3 regions of the Thalassolituus sp. genome follow, and region 1 is predicted to be linked to each of the others. Evidence: predicted binding sites of a transcription regulator. Region 1 holds the regulator's gene; each other region holds the start of a gene.
The links. Region 1 encodes sigma-54, which starts transcription at its own class of promoters, with help from an activator protein. Its sites were predicted from a motif close to TGGCACNNNNNTTGCTNT; they were not measured.

Region 1 (5,557 bases):
ACTTCCTGGGTAACGCGTTCAGGAAGTTGCTGCAGGATGTCGGCGACGTCATCGGCGTCGAGGTCTGAAGTGATGTCGACCAGTTCTTCGGCACTCAGGTCCGACAGGAAGTGTGCCTGCAGGTCTTCGCTTAAGTACTGGAGTACTTCACCTTCGAGTTCTTTGTCGACCAGATCCCAGAGCACTTTACGTGCTTTCGGCGGGGACGACTCGATCAGGTGAGCAATATCGGCAGGCGCGAGACCAGAATTCAGGATGCGCTCTACTTTATTCAGGGCACCACTTTCCAGGGCAGCATTAAGGCTGTGGAGTTTTGCTTTTGCCTTTTCTGTGTGCTGAGCCATGGCCGGAATCCGGAGTAAATCGGGTTAACTGATTCTAGCCTGATTGCTCGGTTGATACCACGAAAGTACTCGCAGTTTTGGGCCTAATCAGCTGTTTTAGCGGGGATAATCGTGAAATTTTCCTGAGGGCTATTCTTCTTCATCGAAGCGACGATCAATGAGATCGGTAATGGCATCGACGGCAGCTCCTTCGTCACTGCCTTCCGCAGTCAGAATCAGTTCAGTGCCTTTGCTGGCAGCCAGCATCATGACGGACATAATGCTTTTGCAGTCGACCATACGCCCGTCCTGGCCAATCTTAAGCTGGCTGGAGAATGCTGACGCAGTAGATACCAGTTTGGCCGCTGCGCGGGCATGCAGGCCGAGTTTATTTATTATAAGAACGTTTTTCTGGATCATACGGTGTCCGGATTATGGAGTAGGCAGGTTCGCTGCTCGTGCGAGTTCACGATGACGCACCTGGACGTTCGGGTATTTCATTCGGTATTCGGTGGCGAGTTGCTCAGCCAGATAAACGGATCTGTGCTGACCGCCGGTGCAACCAATGGCGATCGTCATATAGCTGCGGTTAGCTTCGATCAGACGGTCAGTCCATTGCCCCAGAAAGTCGCTGATCGATTTTCGCATTTCACCGACGACGTCATAGCTGTTCAGGAATAATTGTACTTCGCTGTCGAGGCCTGTGAGCTTGCGCAGGTCTTCACTCCAGTACGGATTGGGCAGATGGCGCACATCGAACACGTAGTCTGCGTCGGTGGGGATACCATGCTTAAATCCGAACGATTCAAATAATATCGACATTTCACCGTTGGGGCGGTCTGCAACCCGCAGGCGAATCATGCTGCGCAACTCGTGAACTGACATGTGCGTTGTATCTAATGTCAGATCCGCCATGTTGGCGAGCGGATCAAGGAGGTCTTTCTCCTGATCGATGGCTTCTGCAAGTGACAGCTCGTGGGTTGTCAGCGGGTGCTTGCGTCGTGTCGCACTGAATCGCTGTAGCAGAACTTTTTCAGAGGCGTCGAGATAAACCACATCAAGCTGATAGTGATCATTAGGCAGGTCGAGCAGTAGCTTCTCTATCGGCTCTTCTGTGGCCGAGAGATTGCGAGCATCAATACTGACCGCAACCCGGGTCAGCTTGTCATTGGCGTCAGCCTGACTGGCAAGGGCAGGCAGTAGCCCGATGGGCAGGTTGTCGATGCAATAGAATCCAAGATCTTCGAGCACGTGCAGCGCACTCGACTTCCCCGATCCTGATCTTCCGCTGATGACTACCAGGCGCATATTCGACTCCGTGATTACTACCGCTCTGCGATCGCTCGCTGGAAAAGACGTTTGGCGTCTGGCGCGTTGCGCAAAGCTTCGCGATATTCCGCCTGATTAAAGTTACTGGCGAGTGTCGCCAGTATCTGAAGGTGTTCGTCGGTTGCTTCCTCGGGGACTAACAAAGCAAATACGAGGTCGACCGGATTACCATCGATAGAATCATAGTCTATCGGGGTATTTAATCTCAGAAGAACGCCCAGCGCTTTCTGGCACTGCAACAACCGGCAGTGCGGGATGGCAATACCTTCTCCTATCCCTGTGCTTCCCATGCGCTCGCGTGCTAACAGGCGTTCGTAGATATCGTCTGCGGAGGCATCGCCGATTTCTTCAGCAACCAGAGATGAAAGTTGTTCTAACAGTTTTTTCTTACTGGAAACGGTCACGTCAATGACGGACCGTTCCGGTGTGAGGATATCCTCAATACTCAAAGACATGCTTCAGCCTTGACCGTGTTGGCGCGCGACCTGCTTCTCTTTGTGCTTAAGAACCTGACGGTCCAGTTTGTCGACCATCTGATCAATGGCGGTGTACATGTCTTCGTTTTCTGCTTTCGCGTGCAGGTCGTGACCTGTGATGTGTATCGTCCCTTCGGCCGTCTGGCGATCTTTAACGACGGTCAACGTGATCTGACCTGTGGTGATGCTGTCGCTATGGCGCGTAAGCTTCGACATTTTATCTTCAACGTGCGCCTGCATCGCTTCCGTTACTTCTACATGATGACCACTGATATTGATTTGCATGCCAAGTCTCCTGTGTCGCTGGCGGTAGGTGAATCAGAATCTGTTCACATTGATATAACAGACTCTAAATCAACTGCTTACGTTCATTCGATGGTGGTATCAGCATAGCCTCGCGGTATTTCGCTACCGTGCGCCGTGCCACTTTGATGCCCTTTTCACCGAGCATCGTTGCTATCTTGTTGTCACTGAGTGGCTTACGCGTGTTTTCGTCCGCGATCAGTTTCTTGATCATCGCCCGGATAGCCGTCGATGAACACTCTCCGCCGCTGTCGGTGCTGACGTGGCTGGAGAAAAAGTATTTAAGCTCAAAAATCCCACGTGGGGTATGCATGTATTTCTGGGTGGTTACCCGAGAGATCGTCGACTCATGCATACCTACGGCTTCGGCGATGTCATGGAGCACAAGTGGCTTCATGCCTTCATCACCTTCTTCAAAGAAGTCTATCTGGAATTCAACAATTTTGGTTGCGACTTTGAGCAGAGTGTCATTGCGACTTTGCAGACTTTTAATAAACCAGCGTGCTTCCTGCAGGTGATCTTTGAGGAAGGTATTGTCAGCACTGCTGTCTGAGCGGCGAATCAGTGATGCGTAGTCGGCATTCACCCGCAGCTTGGGCGCAATCTCTGGATTCAGCTCAACACGCCACTCGTCTCTGATCTGGCGGACGATGACGTCTGGAATAACGTACTCGGATTCTTCTGAGGCAATGCCTGCACCCGGCTTCGGGTTAAGCTCTTTGATCAGTCGCATGACTGACTTGAGGTCATCTTCCTTCAATTTTGTGCGGCGCATCAGTGACTGATAGTCGCGACTACCGAGCAGGTCAATGTGATCACGTATGATCAGCTGCGCTTCGGTGAGCCAGGGGGTGCCCTGAGGCAGTTGATGCAGTTGCAGAAGCAGGCATTCGCGGAGGTCGCGGCAGAAAACACCCGCCGGATCAAATTGTTGCAGGCGATGAAGAACTGCCATCACTTCTTCTTCTTCGATTTCGAGTGACGGGTCCATCGCTTCAATGACGTCTTCAACTGTCGTGTGAAGGTAGCCATCATCGTCTACACCATCAATCAGCATGGTCGCAACTTCGCGGTCAGCATCTGACATTGGGGTCAGGTTTAGCTGCCAGAGCAGGTGATCCTGCAGATTGTCGCTGGTGGCGTAGCGGGAATCGTAGTCAAAGTCTTCGTCTACCGGCCCGGAGCTTGATGCGACTCCGGCGCTGACCTGATAGGTATCTTCCCACTGGCTATCTACAGGCAGGTCATCGGGCAGTTTCTCGCTCGACCATTGCTCATCGAGAGATTCCTGGCCGCTCTGATCGTCGTAGGAATTGTCATCGTAGGAATTGTCGTAATCCTGATTGTCAGAGCTGCTCTCACGGTCTTCGCGGCTGTCTCTGTCGTTGTTATCGGAATCAGAACTGCGGGAATCGTTGTCGGACTCGTTGCCTGAGTCGCTGTTGTCATCAAACTCTTCGCTTTCCAGCATTGGGTTGGAATCCAGCGCTTCCTGAATTTCCTGCTGAAGGTCCAGCGTTGAAAGCTGGAGGAGGCGGATGGCCTGTTGCAGCTGAGGCGTCATCGTCAGCTGCTGGCCCATCTTAATCTGAAGGGATGTCTTCATATAACTCGGTAATTACGACCTGAAAATCGAACCATCTTTTTGTTTGATGCACCTAGCATTATAGGCAAAGTCCTTGTGTATGGAACCTATTTTGCTTACCAGAGTAAATAGATAACTCTACAGTACGTGACATCGGTCAGAGTTTCAAAGACGGAAATCGTCCCCAAGGTAGACTTCGCGCACCTGCTCATTGGCAAGCACATCTTCAGCCGTGCCTTCGGCGATAATGTGGCCACCACCAACGATAAAAGCCTTTTCGCAAATAGCGAGGGTCTCACGCACGTTGTGGTCGGTAATCAGTACGCCGATGCCCCGCGCCTTGAGCTGACGGATAATATCCATGATGTCCGAGACTGAGATCGGGTCTACACCAGCAAAGGGTTCGTCGAGCAGAATGAACGAGGGCTCTGCAGCCAGCGCTCTGGCAATTTCGACACGACGACGCTCACCGCCGGATAGCGCCATGCCGGCGCTTTCGCGGATGTGTTGAATATGAAATTCGTTCAGTAGCTGCTCGAGCTGTTCAGTTCGCTGCTGGCGATTGAGATCTTTACGGGTCTCAAGAATGGCCATGATGTTATCTGCAACACTGAGCTTGCGGAAAATCGACGCTTCCTGCGGCAGGTAACCGATGCCTTTGCGGGCACGGCCGTGCATTGGCAGGTGGCTGATGTCTTCGTCGTCGATCATGATGCGACCACGATCGGCTTGCACCAGGTTAACAATCATATAGAAACAGGTCGTTTTGCCGGCGCCATTAGGGCCCAATAAACCAACGATCTGGCCGCTTTCAACGCGGATAGATACGTCTTTAACGACTTCGCGGCCGCCGTAACTTTTGGCCAGATGTTCTGCCTTCAGTGTTTTCATTCTGTCGCTGCTTCCGGAGATTCTGTCGTGTCAGACTCTGAGTCAGATTCGGACTCAGGTTTTGGCGGCTGGATAACGACTTTGATCCGGCCGGAGTCTTCATCTGTGCTGTCGGTCGACGACTCGGCGGTGGTGCCATCAGCACGCACGGTCTCTGTTGCCATGTCGTAGGTGATGCGTTCGCCGCTGAAAATATTGCCTTCCTGTTCCAGTTCAGCATCGCCAGTAATAATGATGCGGCGCTCGCTGGTGTAGTAATCGATGCGGTTGCCGAGGGCTGTGGTGAGCGGTTTACCGACCTCAATCTGCTGTTGGTAACGGGCACGGTCGCCTTCTGCGACGGCTTTTTCGAGGGTGTCGCCGTTGCGCAGAATCATCAGGCGGTCGGCTTCTATTTTCAGCGTGCCTTGGGTAAGAATGACATTGCCCTCGTACACAACTGTACCTGCGCGGCGGTCGATCTCTGCAGAATCTGACAGGATCGTCATTTCTTTCTGCCAGTCATCCGGCAATGCGACTGTGTAGCTTGCGATCACTGACAGCGACATCACGGCCAGTTTATTGAACAGGTTCATAAGTCGTACGGACTCCTGTTTTCAGTTCGAGGCGCTGACGTGTGGCGTCAAACATCATTCCGGTGCCAGTCATGC
Region 2 (5,557 bases), on a different contig from region 1:
TCAACGATATTGTTCTGGGAAAGGCGGATATTCTCAGTGGGGATATCGCGGGCGTTGCAGTACACCTTTACAAAGTAGGCCGCACAGAGCGCCGACGATGCCAGAAAGTAATCAAATGGTCCGGGCGCTGAGCCATCGCCTTTATAACGGATCGGCTGATCAGCGATTACGCTGAAGTCATCGAACTTGGCTTCGAGTCGGAGGTTGTCGAGGAAGTTGACCTTGATCTGCATGGTGGCGCACCGGAAAAGAGTATCTGTGCGCCATTATCCAGTTTTGGGAAGCGATGTCGCCTTAGTCTCTTCTCGGGGATAAGATCCCCTCCTACAAACACCCGCGAAATCGTATTTTCTACAGGCACAAAAAAGGGCCGCCGAAGCGACCCTCTTTCAACTCAGATAATCCGAAGATTACACAGAGTAGTACATGTCGAACTCTACTGGGTGAGTAGTGTGTTCTACACGGTGAACTTCTTCCATCTTCAGCTCGATGTAAGCTTCGATCATGTCTTCGGTGAACACGCCACCAGCAGTCAGGAAGTCTTTATCAGCTTCGAGGCTTTCCAGAGCTTCACGCAGTGAGCCACAAACCTGTGGAATCTGAGCAGCTTCTTCAGCTGGCAGGTCGTACAGGTCTTTGTCAGCTGCATCGCCAGGGTGGATCTTGTTCTTAACACCGTCCAGGCCAGCCATCAGCATAGCTGCGAACGCCAGGTATGGGTTAGCCGTTGGATCTGGGAAGCGAGCTTCAATACGCTTACCTTTAGGGCTTGCAACGTATGGGATACGGATAGAAGCAGAGCGGTTACGGGCAGAGTATGCCAGCATTACTGGAGCTTCAAAGCCTGGGATCAGACGCTTGTAAGAGTTAGTAGACGGGTTGGTAAACGCGTTCAGTGCTTTAGCGTGCTTGATGATACCGCCGATGTAGAACAGGGCAGTTTCAGACAGGCCAGCATAGCCGTCACCAGCGAACATGTTTTCGCCGTCTTTCCAGAAAGACTGGTGTACGTGCATACCAGAACCGTTATCGCCAACAACTGGCTTAGGCATGAAGGTAGCAGTTTTGCCGTAAGCAGCTGCAACGTTGTGTACAACGTACTTCAGCATCTGAACTTCGTCAGCTTTCTTAACCAGAGTGTTGAACTTAACGCCGATTTCGTTCTGACCAGCGTTTGCCACTTCGTGGTGGTGTACTTCTACGTCCTGACCGATTGCGATCAGTGTGTTACACATAGCAGCACGGATGTCGTGCAGGCTATCAACTGGTGGTACTGGGAAGTAACCGCCTTTAACACGTGGACGGTGGCCCAGGTTGCCGCCTTCTACTTTAGAAGCAGTTGCCCATGCGCCTTCGTCAGAGTTGATTTTGTAGAAGTTGCCCTGCATGTCAGAGCCCCAGGTTACGTCATCAAAGATGAAGAATTCTGGCTCTGGACCGAAGAATGCAGTGTCACCAAGACCAGTAGACTGCAGGTAAGCTTCAGCGCGCTTAGCAACAGAACGTGGGTCACGCTCGTAACCTTGCATAGTTGAAGGCTCGATGATGTCACAACGCAGGATCAGAGTAGCGTCTTCAGTGAACGGATCCATGTACGCAGTTTCGTCATCTGGCATCAGGATCATGTCAGATTCGTTGATGCCCTTCCAACCAGAAATAGAAGAACCATCGAACATCTGGCCAGTTTCGAAGAATTCTTCGTCAACATAAGAAGCCGGAATAGTAACGTGCTGTTCTTTACCCTTGGTGTCAGTGAAGCGCAGGTCTACCCACGTCACTTCATTCTCTTTGATCAGGTTCAGAGTGTTCTCTGACATTGTCTTTCTCCAGATGCTGGTTCTATTAAGTTCGGGGCTCGCCCCGGATTCCATGCTCACTGTTAGAGCAAGTAGTGTGCCATTTTGGACATCACTGCAAACCCACTACTTACGGGCTAGACCGGAATGTCGCACACTCTGAATGCACCTCTATGAATCACACATCTGGCAATGTGCACTATTTTGATGCAATTATTTCCTTCCATCGGTGTGCGATTTCAGGCCCGCACAGTATATGTTCACAGCCCCCCTGCCGTATATGCTCTTTGGTGCAAATCCACGCCTTTTTTATCCTGCCTTCTGGCGTACCGAAACCTCTTGTGTATTACTGCGACACGGCATGAAAGAAATATCCCAGCTGTAATGTGTTTCAGGTATACTCCGCGCTCAAATTTTAACCTGCTCCTGACTCTGCTGACGCAGTGCCATCAGGGCTCACAATTCTGAAGGCTACTGTTGTGATTGAGAATCTCAGAAACATCGCCATCATCGCCCACGTTGACCACGGTAAAACTACTCTGGTCGACAAGCTCTTAGAGCAGTCCGGTACTCTGGACCGCAATCAGGGCGGTGAGCGCGTGATGGACTCCAACGATCAGGAGAAAGAACGCGGTATTACCATTCTGGCGAAGAACACCGCCATTAAATGGAACGACTACCGTATTAACATCGTCGACACCCCTGGACACGCCGACTTCGGTGGCGAAGTAGAACGTGTTATGTCGATGGTTGACTCAGTGTGTCTGCTGGTAGACGCGGTTGATGGCCCTATGCCTCAGACCCGTTTCGTAACTCAGAAAGCATTCGAGCGCGGCCTGCGTCCTATCGTTGTTATCAACAAAATTGACCGTCCGGGTGCACGTCCTGACTGGGTAATGGACGAAATCTTCGACCTGTTCGACCGCCTCGGCGCGACCGAAGAACAGCTCGATTTCCCTGTGATTTACGCTTCCGCCCTGAACGGTATTGCTGGCGATGATCCTGAGAACATGGCTGACGACATGACGCCACTGTTCCAGATGATCGTTGACCACGTTGAAGCTCCAAAAGTTGAGCTCGATGGCCCGTTCCAGATGCAGGTTTCTGCACTCGACTACGACAGCTTCGTGGGCGTTATCGGTGTTGGCCGCATCACTCGCGGTAAGCTGAAGCCGGGTACTGACATCCAGCTGATCACTGCGGAAGGCAACACCCGCAAAGGTCGCATCCAGCAGGTAAAAGGCTTCCACGGCCTGAACCGTGTCGACGTTGATGAAGCTGCGGCCGGTGACATCGTTTGTATCTCGGGTATCGACGGCCTGAACATTTCTGACACCCTGTGTGCTGTCGGCAATGTTGAAGCTCTTCCGCCACTGACGGTTGATGAGCCTACCGTAAGCATGACCTTCCAGGTGAACGACTCGCCATTTGCTGGTAAAGAAGGTAAGTACGTTACCTCGCGTAATATTAAAGACCGTCTTGAACAGGAACTGATCCACAACGTGGCTCTGCGTGTTGAAGAAGGTGACAGCCCGGAGAAATTCAAAGTCTCTGGCCGTGGTGAACTGCACCTGTCGGTACTGATTGAAACCATGCGTCGCGAAGGCTTCGAAATGGCCATCGGTAAGCCGGAAGTGGTTCAGAAAGAAGTCGACGGTGAGCTGCAGGAGCCATACGAGCAGGTTGTTATCGACATCGAAGACGAGCACCAGGGTTCCATTATGGAAGAAATGGGCAACCGTCGCGCTGAAATGACCAACATGGTTCCTGATGGCAAAGGCCGTACGCGTCTTGAGTTCATCATGCCAGCACGTGGTCTGATCGGTTTCCGTAACCAGTTCCTGACCATGACGTCCGGTTCAGGCATCCTGACCAACGTGTTTGACCATTACGGTCCGGTTCAGACCGGTCTGGGCTCTACCCGCCACAACGGCGTACTGGTTTCTATGGTTGCTGGTAAGGTTCTGGGTTATGCCCTCTTCACTCTGCAGGAACGTGGTCGTCTGTTCGTATCACCAGCGACTGAAGTGTACGAAGGCATGATCGTGGGTCTGCACAGCCGTGATAATGACCTCGTGGTTAACCCAACCAAAGCAAAGCAGCTGACCAACGTCCGTGCATCCGGTACCGATGAAGCGATCAACCTGACACCACCAGTGAAACACACCCTGGAGCAGGCACTGGAATTCATCGAAGACGACGAACTGGTAGAGGTGACTCCTACCAGCATCCGTCTGCGTAAGAAACTGCTGACCGAAAACGAACGTAAGCGCGCCAAGCCTAAGAAGAGCTGATAGCAACGACGTTTGAATAAAAAAGCCCGGCCGAGAAATCTGCCGGGCTTTTTATTTGCTATCTGGTAGCGATTTATTTGGGATAAGAAATACGCGCGACCAGAATGACGTCTATCTCGCGCAAGCTTCGCGTTGCGCTCCTACAGTATTCCAGCCCCTGCCCGGCTGTGCTGAACAGGCGGGAGTCAGACACAAAAAAGGCCGCGAATAGCGGCCTTTTTATTACTCACTGAAATTCAGATCAGATGTCTGAAATAGACTTCAGTGGGTAGTTTGCTGGCAGTGGGCCATCAGCCGCACCAGTATCAATCGCAGCCTGTGCAACTGCAGTCGACACAACACCCAGCAGACGGCTATCAACCGCTTTAGGGATGATGTACTCAGGGCCGAATTCCAGAGAATCCAGACCGTATGCATCCAGAACTTCCTGAGTCACTGGCTCTTTCGCCAGACCCGCCAGCGCTTTAGCAGCAGCCAGCTTCATTTCTTCGTTGATGCGACGAGCACGTACGTCCAGAGCACCACGGAAGATGAATGGGAAGCCAAGTACGTTGTTTACCTGGTTCGGGAAGTCAGAACGACCCGTCGCCATGATGGCGTCGTCACGTGCTGCTGCTACTTCTTCAGGCATAATTTCTGGGACAGGGTTCGCACAAGCGAAGATGATTGGGTTAGCCGCCATCGTCTTGATCTGCTCACCAGTCACCATGTTAGGACCAGACAGACCGAGGAAGATGTCAGAACCGTTCAGAGCGTCGTCAACAGTGCGCTTGTCAGTGTCGATAGCGAAGCCAGCTTTGTACTGGTTCAGGTCGTCACGGCCAGAGTGAATCACGCCTTTACGGTCACACATAAAGATGTTTTCTGGCTTCATGCCTGCCAGGATCAGCAGCTTGGAGCAAGAGATTGCTGCCGCGCCTGCACCCAGTACAGTCATTTTAACGTCAGCGATGTCTTTACCAACGATTTCCAGAGCGTTCAGTACACCAGCAACCGTTACGATCGCAGTACCGTGCTGGTCGTCATGGAATACAGGGATTTCACACTGCTCGATCAGAGTACGTTCGATTTCAAAGCACTCAGGGGCTTTGATGTCTTCGAGGTTGATACCACCGAAAGTATTAGCAATACGACGAACTGTATCGATGAAGGCCTGTGGGCTTTCAGATTCAACTTCAATGTCGATTGAATCTACACCGGCAAAACGCTTGAACAGCAGGCTCTTACCTTCCATAACTGGCTTAGACGCCAACGGGCCGAGGTTACCCAGACCAAGAATGGCAGAACCGTCAGTGATTACTGCAACCAGGTTGCCTTTGGCGGTATAGCGGTAAGCGTTTTCAGGATCAGCAGCGATTTCTTTCACAGGCTCAGCCACACCCGGGCTGTATGCCAATGACAGGTCGCGTGAGGTTTGTGCTGGCGTGGTCAGCTCAACGCTGATCTTACCCGGCTTTGGAAACTCGT
Region 3 (5,557 bases), on a different contig from region 1:
AGGCTCGACACCTCCATCAATCCGGTTGTTACTTAGGAAGCCCAGATTAATCAAGTCATAATTGACCGAGCTGGTGGGGTTATCAGCAATTTGTACGAAATCACCACGTGATGCAGGAGCCTGTACCTGAAACTCAATTCTGCCGCCGTTATTCACCGCCAGAACTTCTTCGTTACCGGCGCCGGCGGTCGCGGTTATCTGAGCATTAATTTCTGCCACGATTTCAGTCGTCGATACGGCCGCGTAGCTGGTCGGTGCTGCACCAACCCAAGCTGCCTCACTCAGATTTATGGGGTAGCTCGCTCCCCCCTCAGTAACAACCCGGAAAGCTAAAACGTTATCTACAGCTGGAGCGACTTTGTCTTCAAGATCGAGGGCACTGTAGGTGTTGTTTGCCGTAAGTACGGCGAACTCGCCCGGATCACTCGCTACAATATTCAGAGGCGGAGTTGCTGTTGTCCGCGTAGTCGTTTGAGTACCGGGGATAGAACGAAAATCGGCGGTAACCGGGCTAGCACCAACAAAGAGCTGCTGACCAGCAACACCCGCAGATACTGCACCCGCTACACCAAACACACCATCCCAACCCGGTGTGGTAGTGATGGAGAATGAAGTACCGTTCGTCGCATTGTACCCTGCGCGCTCGATAATCAGGTTACCCGTACCTGGATCTTCAACTGCGCGTAATTGTTGAGAACCGAATGTCGCATCCAAGGCGGATTGTATGTCGTTAAGCACCTCCTGAACGGTGGCACCTGCGGCAACACCGGCCAAGGTAATGGTCTGACTGCCATTACCGTCACCGATATCAAAGTCCATCGACTCAGTACCGTAGCCCGCCGCCGCGACTGCCGCGACTGTATTCGGGAACAATACCTGTGCAGGAATGCCTGCATCCGTTGGCTGACCCGCTGAATCCAGTACGGTTTTGGTGGATTCAAGAATGCCCGCGTCTGCCGCACCAACAGACAAACCGTTGGTGGTTATTTGCAGACCCTGCTCCTGCAGAACCTGCTCACCGGCATCCAGGTTTACGATGGCGGTGGCAAGAGTCGTCAGGCGTGGCGGCTGGTTAGCAATCTGAATATTGATGTCGCCCAGCACACCGCTGACCACACCGTTTTCGTTGGCTTCATAACCCTGCAGACGTGAGCCGTTGTTTGCCACGACAAATCCGTTTTTGTCGAGCGAGAATATCCCTGATCGGGTGTAAGACACACTGCCACGGTCATCCAGTACGAAGAAACCGTTTCCGTCGATAGCAAGGTCGAGGGCATTTTCAGTTCCACTGATGTTACCCTGCGAAAATTCCTGACGGACGTTATCAACCAGTACACCACTACCGACCGGCTTTAAGCCTGTGCCGAGAAGTGTGCTGGTGTAGACATCGGCAAATTCTGCACGGGATTCTTTGAAGCCAACGGTACTGGCATTTGCCACGTTATTACCTGTGACTTCCAGATCCGTAGAGGCTGCACGGATACCACTTAAACCAATATTAAAAGCCATATTTGTACTCCTCTCGCCGGATCAGGCGTCAAGAATCTGTTTAATCTGATCAAGGTTGGCGCGTTCGCCACCGGTTAAGTTCAGGGTCACTTCGCCACCTGCACTCATGGTGACGCTGTCGACACGTGAACTCATCTGCATATCCAGTTGTTCACTCTCACCGGCAATCGTGCCGCTGAGTTTGAAAACGTATTGACCTGGTGGGTAGACGTTTTCAATAGGATCTCCGTTATCGTCCAGTACGATCTCGCCATTTTCATCGCGGAGGTACTGGTCAAGATTCATCTTGCTGCGGTCGAGGTTGACGATGTCACCATCGACCATCAGGTTGTAGCCATCCCAGCGCACAGACATGGCGCCCGCGTCATGTGAACCGAGTGAAATCTGCTCCAGAGTCTGACCATTTTTGTTTTCGATGGTCAGCATCATGTCGCCTGTCGCCGCAGGTACCTCAGTGAAGCCGCTGACCACACCGCCGTTCGTGAGCAGGCCTGTGGTATTACCATCAACAATCACACTCTGACCGACGAGACTTGACGCCTGTAAAGCGGCATTGGAGGTAAACTGTGCCGCCATGCTCTCTGCCGTATCGTTGAGGTTGTCGATCCCTTCAACCGATGAGAACTGAGCCAGCTGAGCAACGAACGCCTGGTTATCTGTCGGCTCCAGTGGGTTCTGATTATTCAGCTGCGCGACCATGAGTTCGAGGAAGGCATTACGACCCAGTTCGTTTTCTTTGGCTTCGGTCTGCGTCGGCGTACGGTACTGATCCAGTACGGCGGCGTTGTTGTTTACTTCGTTAATCGCCATTTATCGCCCCCTTACTGGCCAAGTGTGAGTGTGCGTTGCAGCATCTGCTTCGCGGTTTTAAGAACTTCAACGTTCATTTGATAGCTGCGCGATGAAGACATCATGTCGGTCATTTCTTCAACGATGTTCACGTTCGGGTAGTACACGTAGCCGTCGTCGTTCGCCATTGGATGATCTGGCTGGAAACGTGCCTGTAGCGGTGAATCTTTTTCGACGATGCCGTCGATTTTTACGCCAGCACCCATGGCCGCATCGGTATCCATAAAACCGTTCACATCCCGGCTTTTTGAATTCACTTCGCTTTCGAGCACGGAAAACCAGGGCTTGCGTGCGCGGTAGGTTTCATCCACAGAGCTTGAAGCGCTGTCGGCGTTGGCAATGTTACTGGCGGTGGTATTCAGTCGGACTGACTGGGCAGTCATACCGCTTCCGGCAATGTTAAGTACGCTGGTCAGTGACATAATTATTCTCCCCGGATCGCGTTACGCATGCCTTTGAACTTACCGCTCAAAAATTCGAAGCTGGCGTTGTAGTCCATGCTGTTGCGGGCAAATAAGGCTTGTTCGGTCTGGGCGTCGACCGTGTTGCCGTCGATGGAAGGCTGCAGAGGGTTACGATATTTCAATTCGTCATCGGCAAAGCCGCTGGTACCGCTCAGGTGAGCAGAATGCGTCGCTGACATACCGAATGAGTTATTACTGTGAGTTTCTGCTTCGAGGATGGCTTTAAAATCAAAATCACGGGCCTTGAATCCTGGGGTGTCTGCATTGGCAAGGTTGTTTGCCAGTACTTCAGCGCGTTGCGCACGAAGCTGCATTGCGTTGTCGTGGATTCCGAGTGCGTTGGTAAAGTTGATTGCGCCCATTCTGTACCTGCCTGTTTGCCATATGTGTTCGTCTGCAGAGATACAGCAAGAGCTGGGCCAATTTATTTTTTACTTATTTTTCAATAAGTTATAAAAACAGAGGGCATTTAAAGGAGAGTTTCGCAGAGGGGAACGGCAAGCCCTTACCTACCAGCGGCAAGGGCTAAAACGATTACTTTTTCCGGTAAAGGATACCGGGGTTACAACTGACCATTTCATAGTGATCCGGCATACCGCTCAAGGCTTCCGATGCCCCCAGGATCAGATAACCACCGGGCTTAAGTGCGCCGTGCATCTTCAGCAGGATCTCGCGCTTGCGTTCGGCGCTGAAATAAATCAGTACATTGCGGCAGAAGATAATATCGAAGGTGCCGAGACGCGAGTAGCTGTCGTTCAAGTTAAAGTTTCTGAACTCCACGCCCTGGCGCAGTTCTTTGCCGACGTGCCAGGCATCGTCTCCGGTTTTTTCAAAGTACTTCGCCAGCTGGTCTTCTGGCATGCCACGCCGTATCGCCATCCATGGGTACGTCCCTTCTTTGGCGGCGCTCAAAGCACTTTCTGATAAATCGGTAGCCAACACTGACACAGCAGGCAGACGTTTCGAGCTCGTTCGGCGGAATTCCAGTTCAGTCAGTTTGATAGAGTAAGGTTCCTGCCCTGTTGAGCAGGCCGAAGACCAGATACGTATGGGCGATGATTGTTCAGCGAGCGCAGGGAACACGCGGTTTCGGAGTATTTCAAAAGGATGACTGTCACGCAGCCAGAGTGTTTCGTTGGTCGTCATGGCATCAATGACGTTATTTTTGAACTGACGGTCACGCTCCATGCAGTACATCAGCTCGGTCAGACTGGGTAAATTGCGGTCGGCCATGAGCTTTCGCAAACGGCTGGCGACCAGGTATTCTTTGCCATCCCCCAGCAGAATGCCGGAGAGTCCCTCAAGGTAGTCGCGGAACTGGTTATACTCCGCAGCAGTTACCACGACTTCCTTCTTGTTATGCGTCATCAATTTCAACCGTGGTTAATTCGGCTCACAATATTGTCGGCCAGTACGTCGGGGTCAAACTTTGCAATAAAGTCATTAGCACCCACTTTTTCAACCATTGCCTGGTTAAATACACCACTCAGTGATGAGTGCAGTACTACATAAAATCCCTTCATCGCATCGTTACTACGAATGTGAGTGGTCAGCGTGTAGCCATCCATCTCTGGCATCTCAATATCGGATACCAACATCATGTAACGGTCCTGCGGTCGCTCACCCTCTTCCACGATTCCTTTCAGGTGCTCCCAGGCTTGTCTGCCATCTTCGAGAGCGACAACCTCTACGCCAACGTTCTCCAGACAGCGGGTAATCTGCTTACGCGCAATCTTAGAATCATCCACGATCAGAACTTTCTTTTTACCGGCCTCAGTACGGACGTCGTCACTGACGATGCCTTCACTGATGTCCTCTTTCACCGGCGATACTTCAGCAAGAATCTTCTCTACGTCGATGATCTCGACGATGTGATTCTCAACTTCAGTGACTGCTGTGAGGTAATGCTCGCGGCCCGTGCCCTTGGGCGGTGGATGAATATGTTCCCAGTTCATGTTGATGATTTTGTCGACCGAAGCCACCAGGAAGCCCTGAGTCGCACCGTTGTACTCAGTAATAATCACGAACGAGCCATTCACTTCATCCAGCGGAGGACCACCCGTTGCCAGGCTCATATCGAGAATCGGTGTGGTTCCTGAGCGGATGTGAACAACCCCACGGACAACACGATTGCTGCCAGGCAGGGACGTCAGTCGCGGACACTGTATGATCTCTTTTACTTTGAATACGTTAATGCCGTACAACTGTTCACCGCGGACGCGGAAAAGCAGCAGCTCCAGACGGTTTTCGCCGACCAGCTTGGTACGTTGGTTTACGGACTCAAGAACACCAGCCATGTGTGCCTCTCTTTCAGATCAATTCCGGCATGACCTTTGCTCAACCTGAGGTATGAGTAATAAAAGTGCCGGAATCATGACATCATTTTCGTTAGCTTCATTGAGCATAGTAGAGAACCAGAGAAGCGCAGGCGTTTTATTTGGTTTTTTCATCTGGTCGTTGTCGACCGTTGCTCAGGCCGGAAGCTCTCTGGATGATGTCACCGCTGAACTGAAAAATCGCTGGATTGCACTGGGGGGAGACGCCGGTGTATCGGAGTTTGAGTATCCTTCTGTATCACCGGGATATGAGTTGCCTGACTGCAGCGCTTCGCTAGAGGTGAATGTTATCCGCCACCTGCAACCTGGGCGCAACGGTGTTGAGGTCAGCTGTGCAGCGCCCTTCTGGCGCCAATCGTTCGCGGTTGAACTGAAGGTGTTCGCAGATGTCGTCACCGC

Region 2: glnA (glutamate--ammonia ligase) is a predicted target of sigma-54. The motif match lies at 1,882-1,899, and genes of this name have one in related genera.
Region 3: flgB (flagellar basal body rod protein FlgB) is a predicted target of sigma-54. The motif match lies at 3,227-3,244, and genes of this name have one in related genera.

Annotation. Positions count from the first base shown of each region.
Region 1 is NZ_CFHJLR010000015.1:36,459-42,015, reverse strand. Features, by position in the region: gene mgtE (magnesium transporter) at 1-344, opposite strand, end outside; gene AC5E51_RS11630 (HPr family phosphocarrier protein) at 474-743, opposite strand; gene rapZ (RNase adapter RapZ) at 756-1,631, opposite strand; gene ptsN (PTS IIA-like nitrogen regulatory protein PtsN) at 1,649-2,107, opposite strand; gene hpf (ribosome hibernation-promoting factor, HPF/YfiA family) at 2,111-2,413, opposite strand; gene AC5E51_RS11610 (RNA polymerase factor sigma-54) at 2,478-4,037, opposite strand; gene lptB (LPS export ABC transporter ATP-binding protein) at 4,182-4,907, opposite strand; gene lptA (lipopolysaccharide transport periplasmic protein LptA) at 4,904-5,482, opposite strand; gene lptC (LPS export ABC transporter periplasmic protein LptC) at 5,466-5,557, opposite strand, start outside.
Region 2 is NZ_CFHJLR010000008.1:23,902-29,458, reverse strand. Features, by position in the region: gene AC5E51_RS07540 (OsmC domain/YcaO domain-containing protein) at 1-233, opposite strand, end outside; gene glnA (glutamate--ammonia ligase) at 411-1,817, opposite strand; gene typA (translational GTPase TypA) at 2,276-4,090, shown strand; gene AC5E51_RS07525 (malic enzyme-like NAD(P)-binding protein) at 4,332-5,557, opposite strand, start outside.
Region 3 is NZ_CFHJLR010000003.1:75,693-81,249, forward strand. Features, by position in the region: gene AC5E51_RS02985 (flagellar hook-basal body complex protein) at 1-1,509, opposite strand, end outside; gene AC5E51_RS02990 (flagellar hook assembly protein FlgD) at 1,531-2,319, opposite strand; gene flgC (flagellar basal body rod protein FlgC) at 2,331-2,780, opposite strand; gene flgB (flagellar basal body rod protein FlgB) at 2,783-3,184, opposite strand; gene AC5E51_RS03005 (CheR family methyltransferase) at 3,357-4,190, opposite strand; gene AC5E51_RS03010 (chemotaxis protein CheV) at 4,196-5,119, opposite strand; gene flgA (flagellar basal body P-ring formation chaperone FlgA) at 5,196-5,557, shown strand, end outside.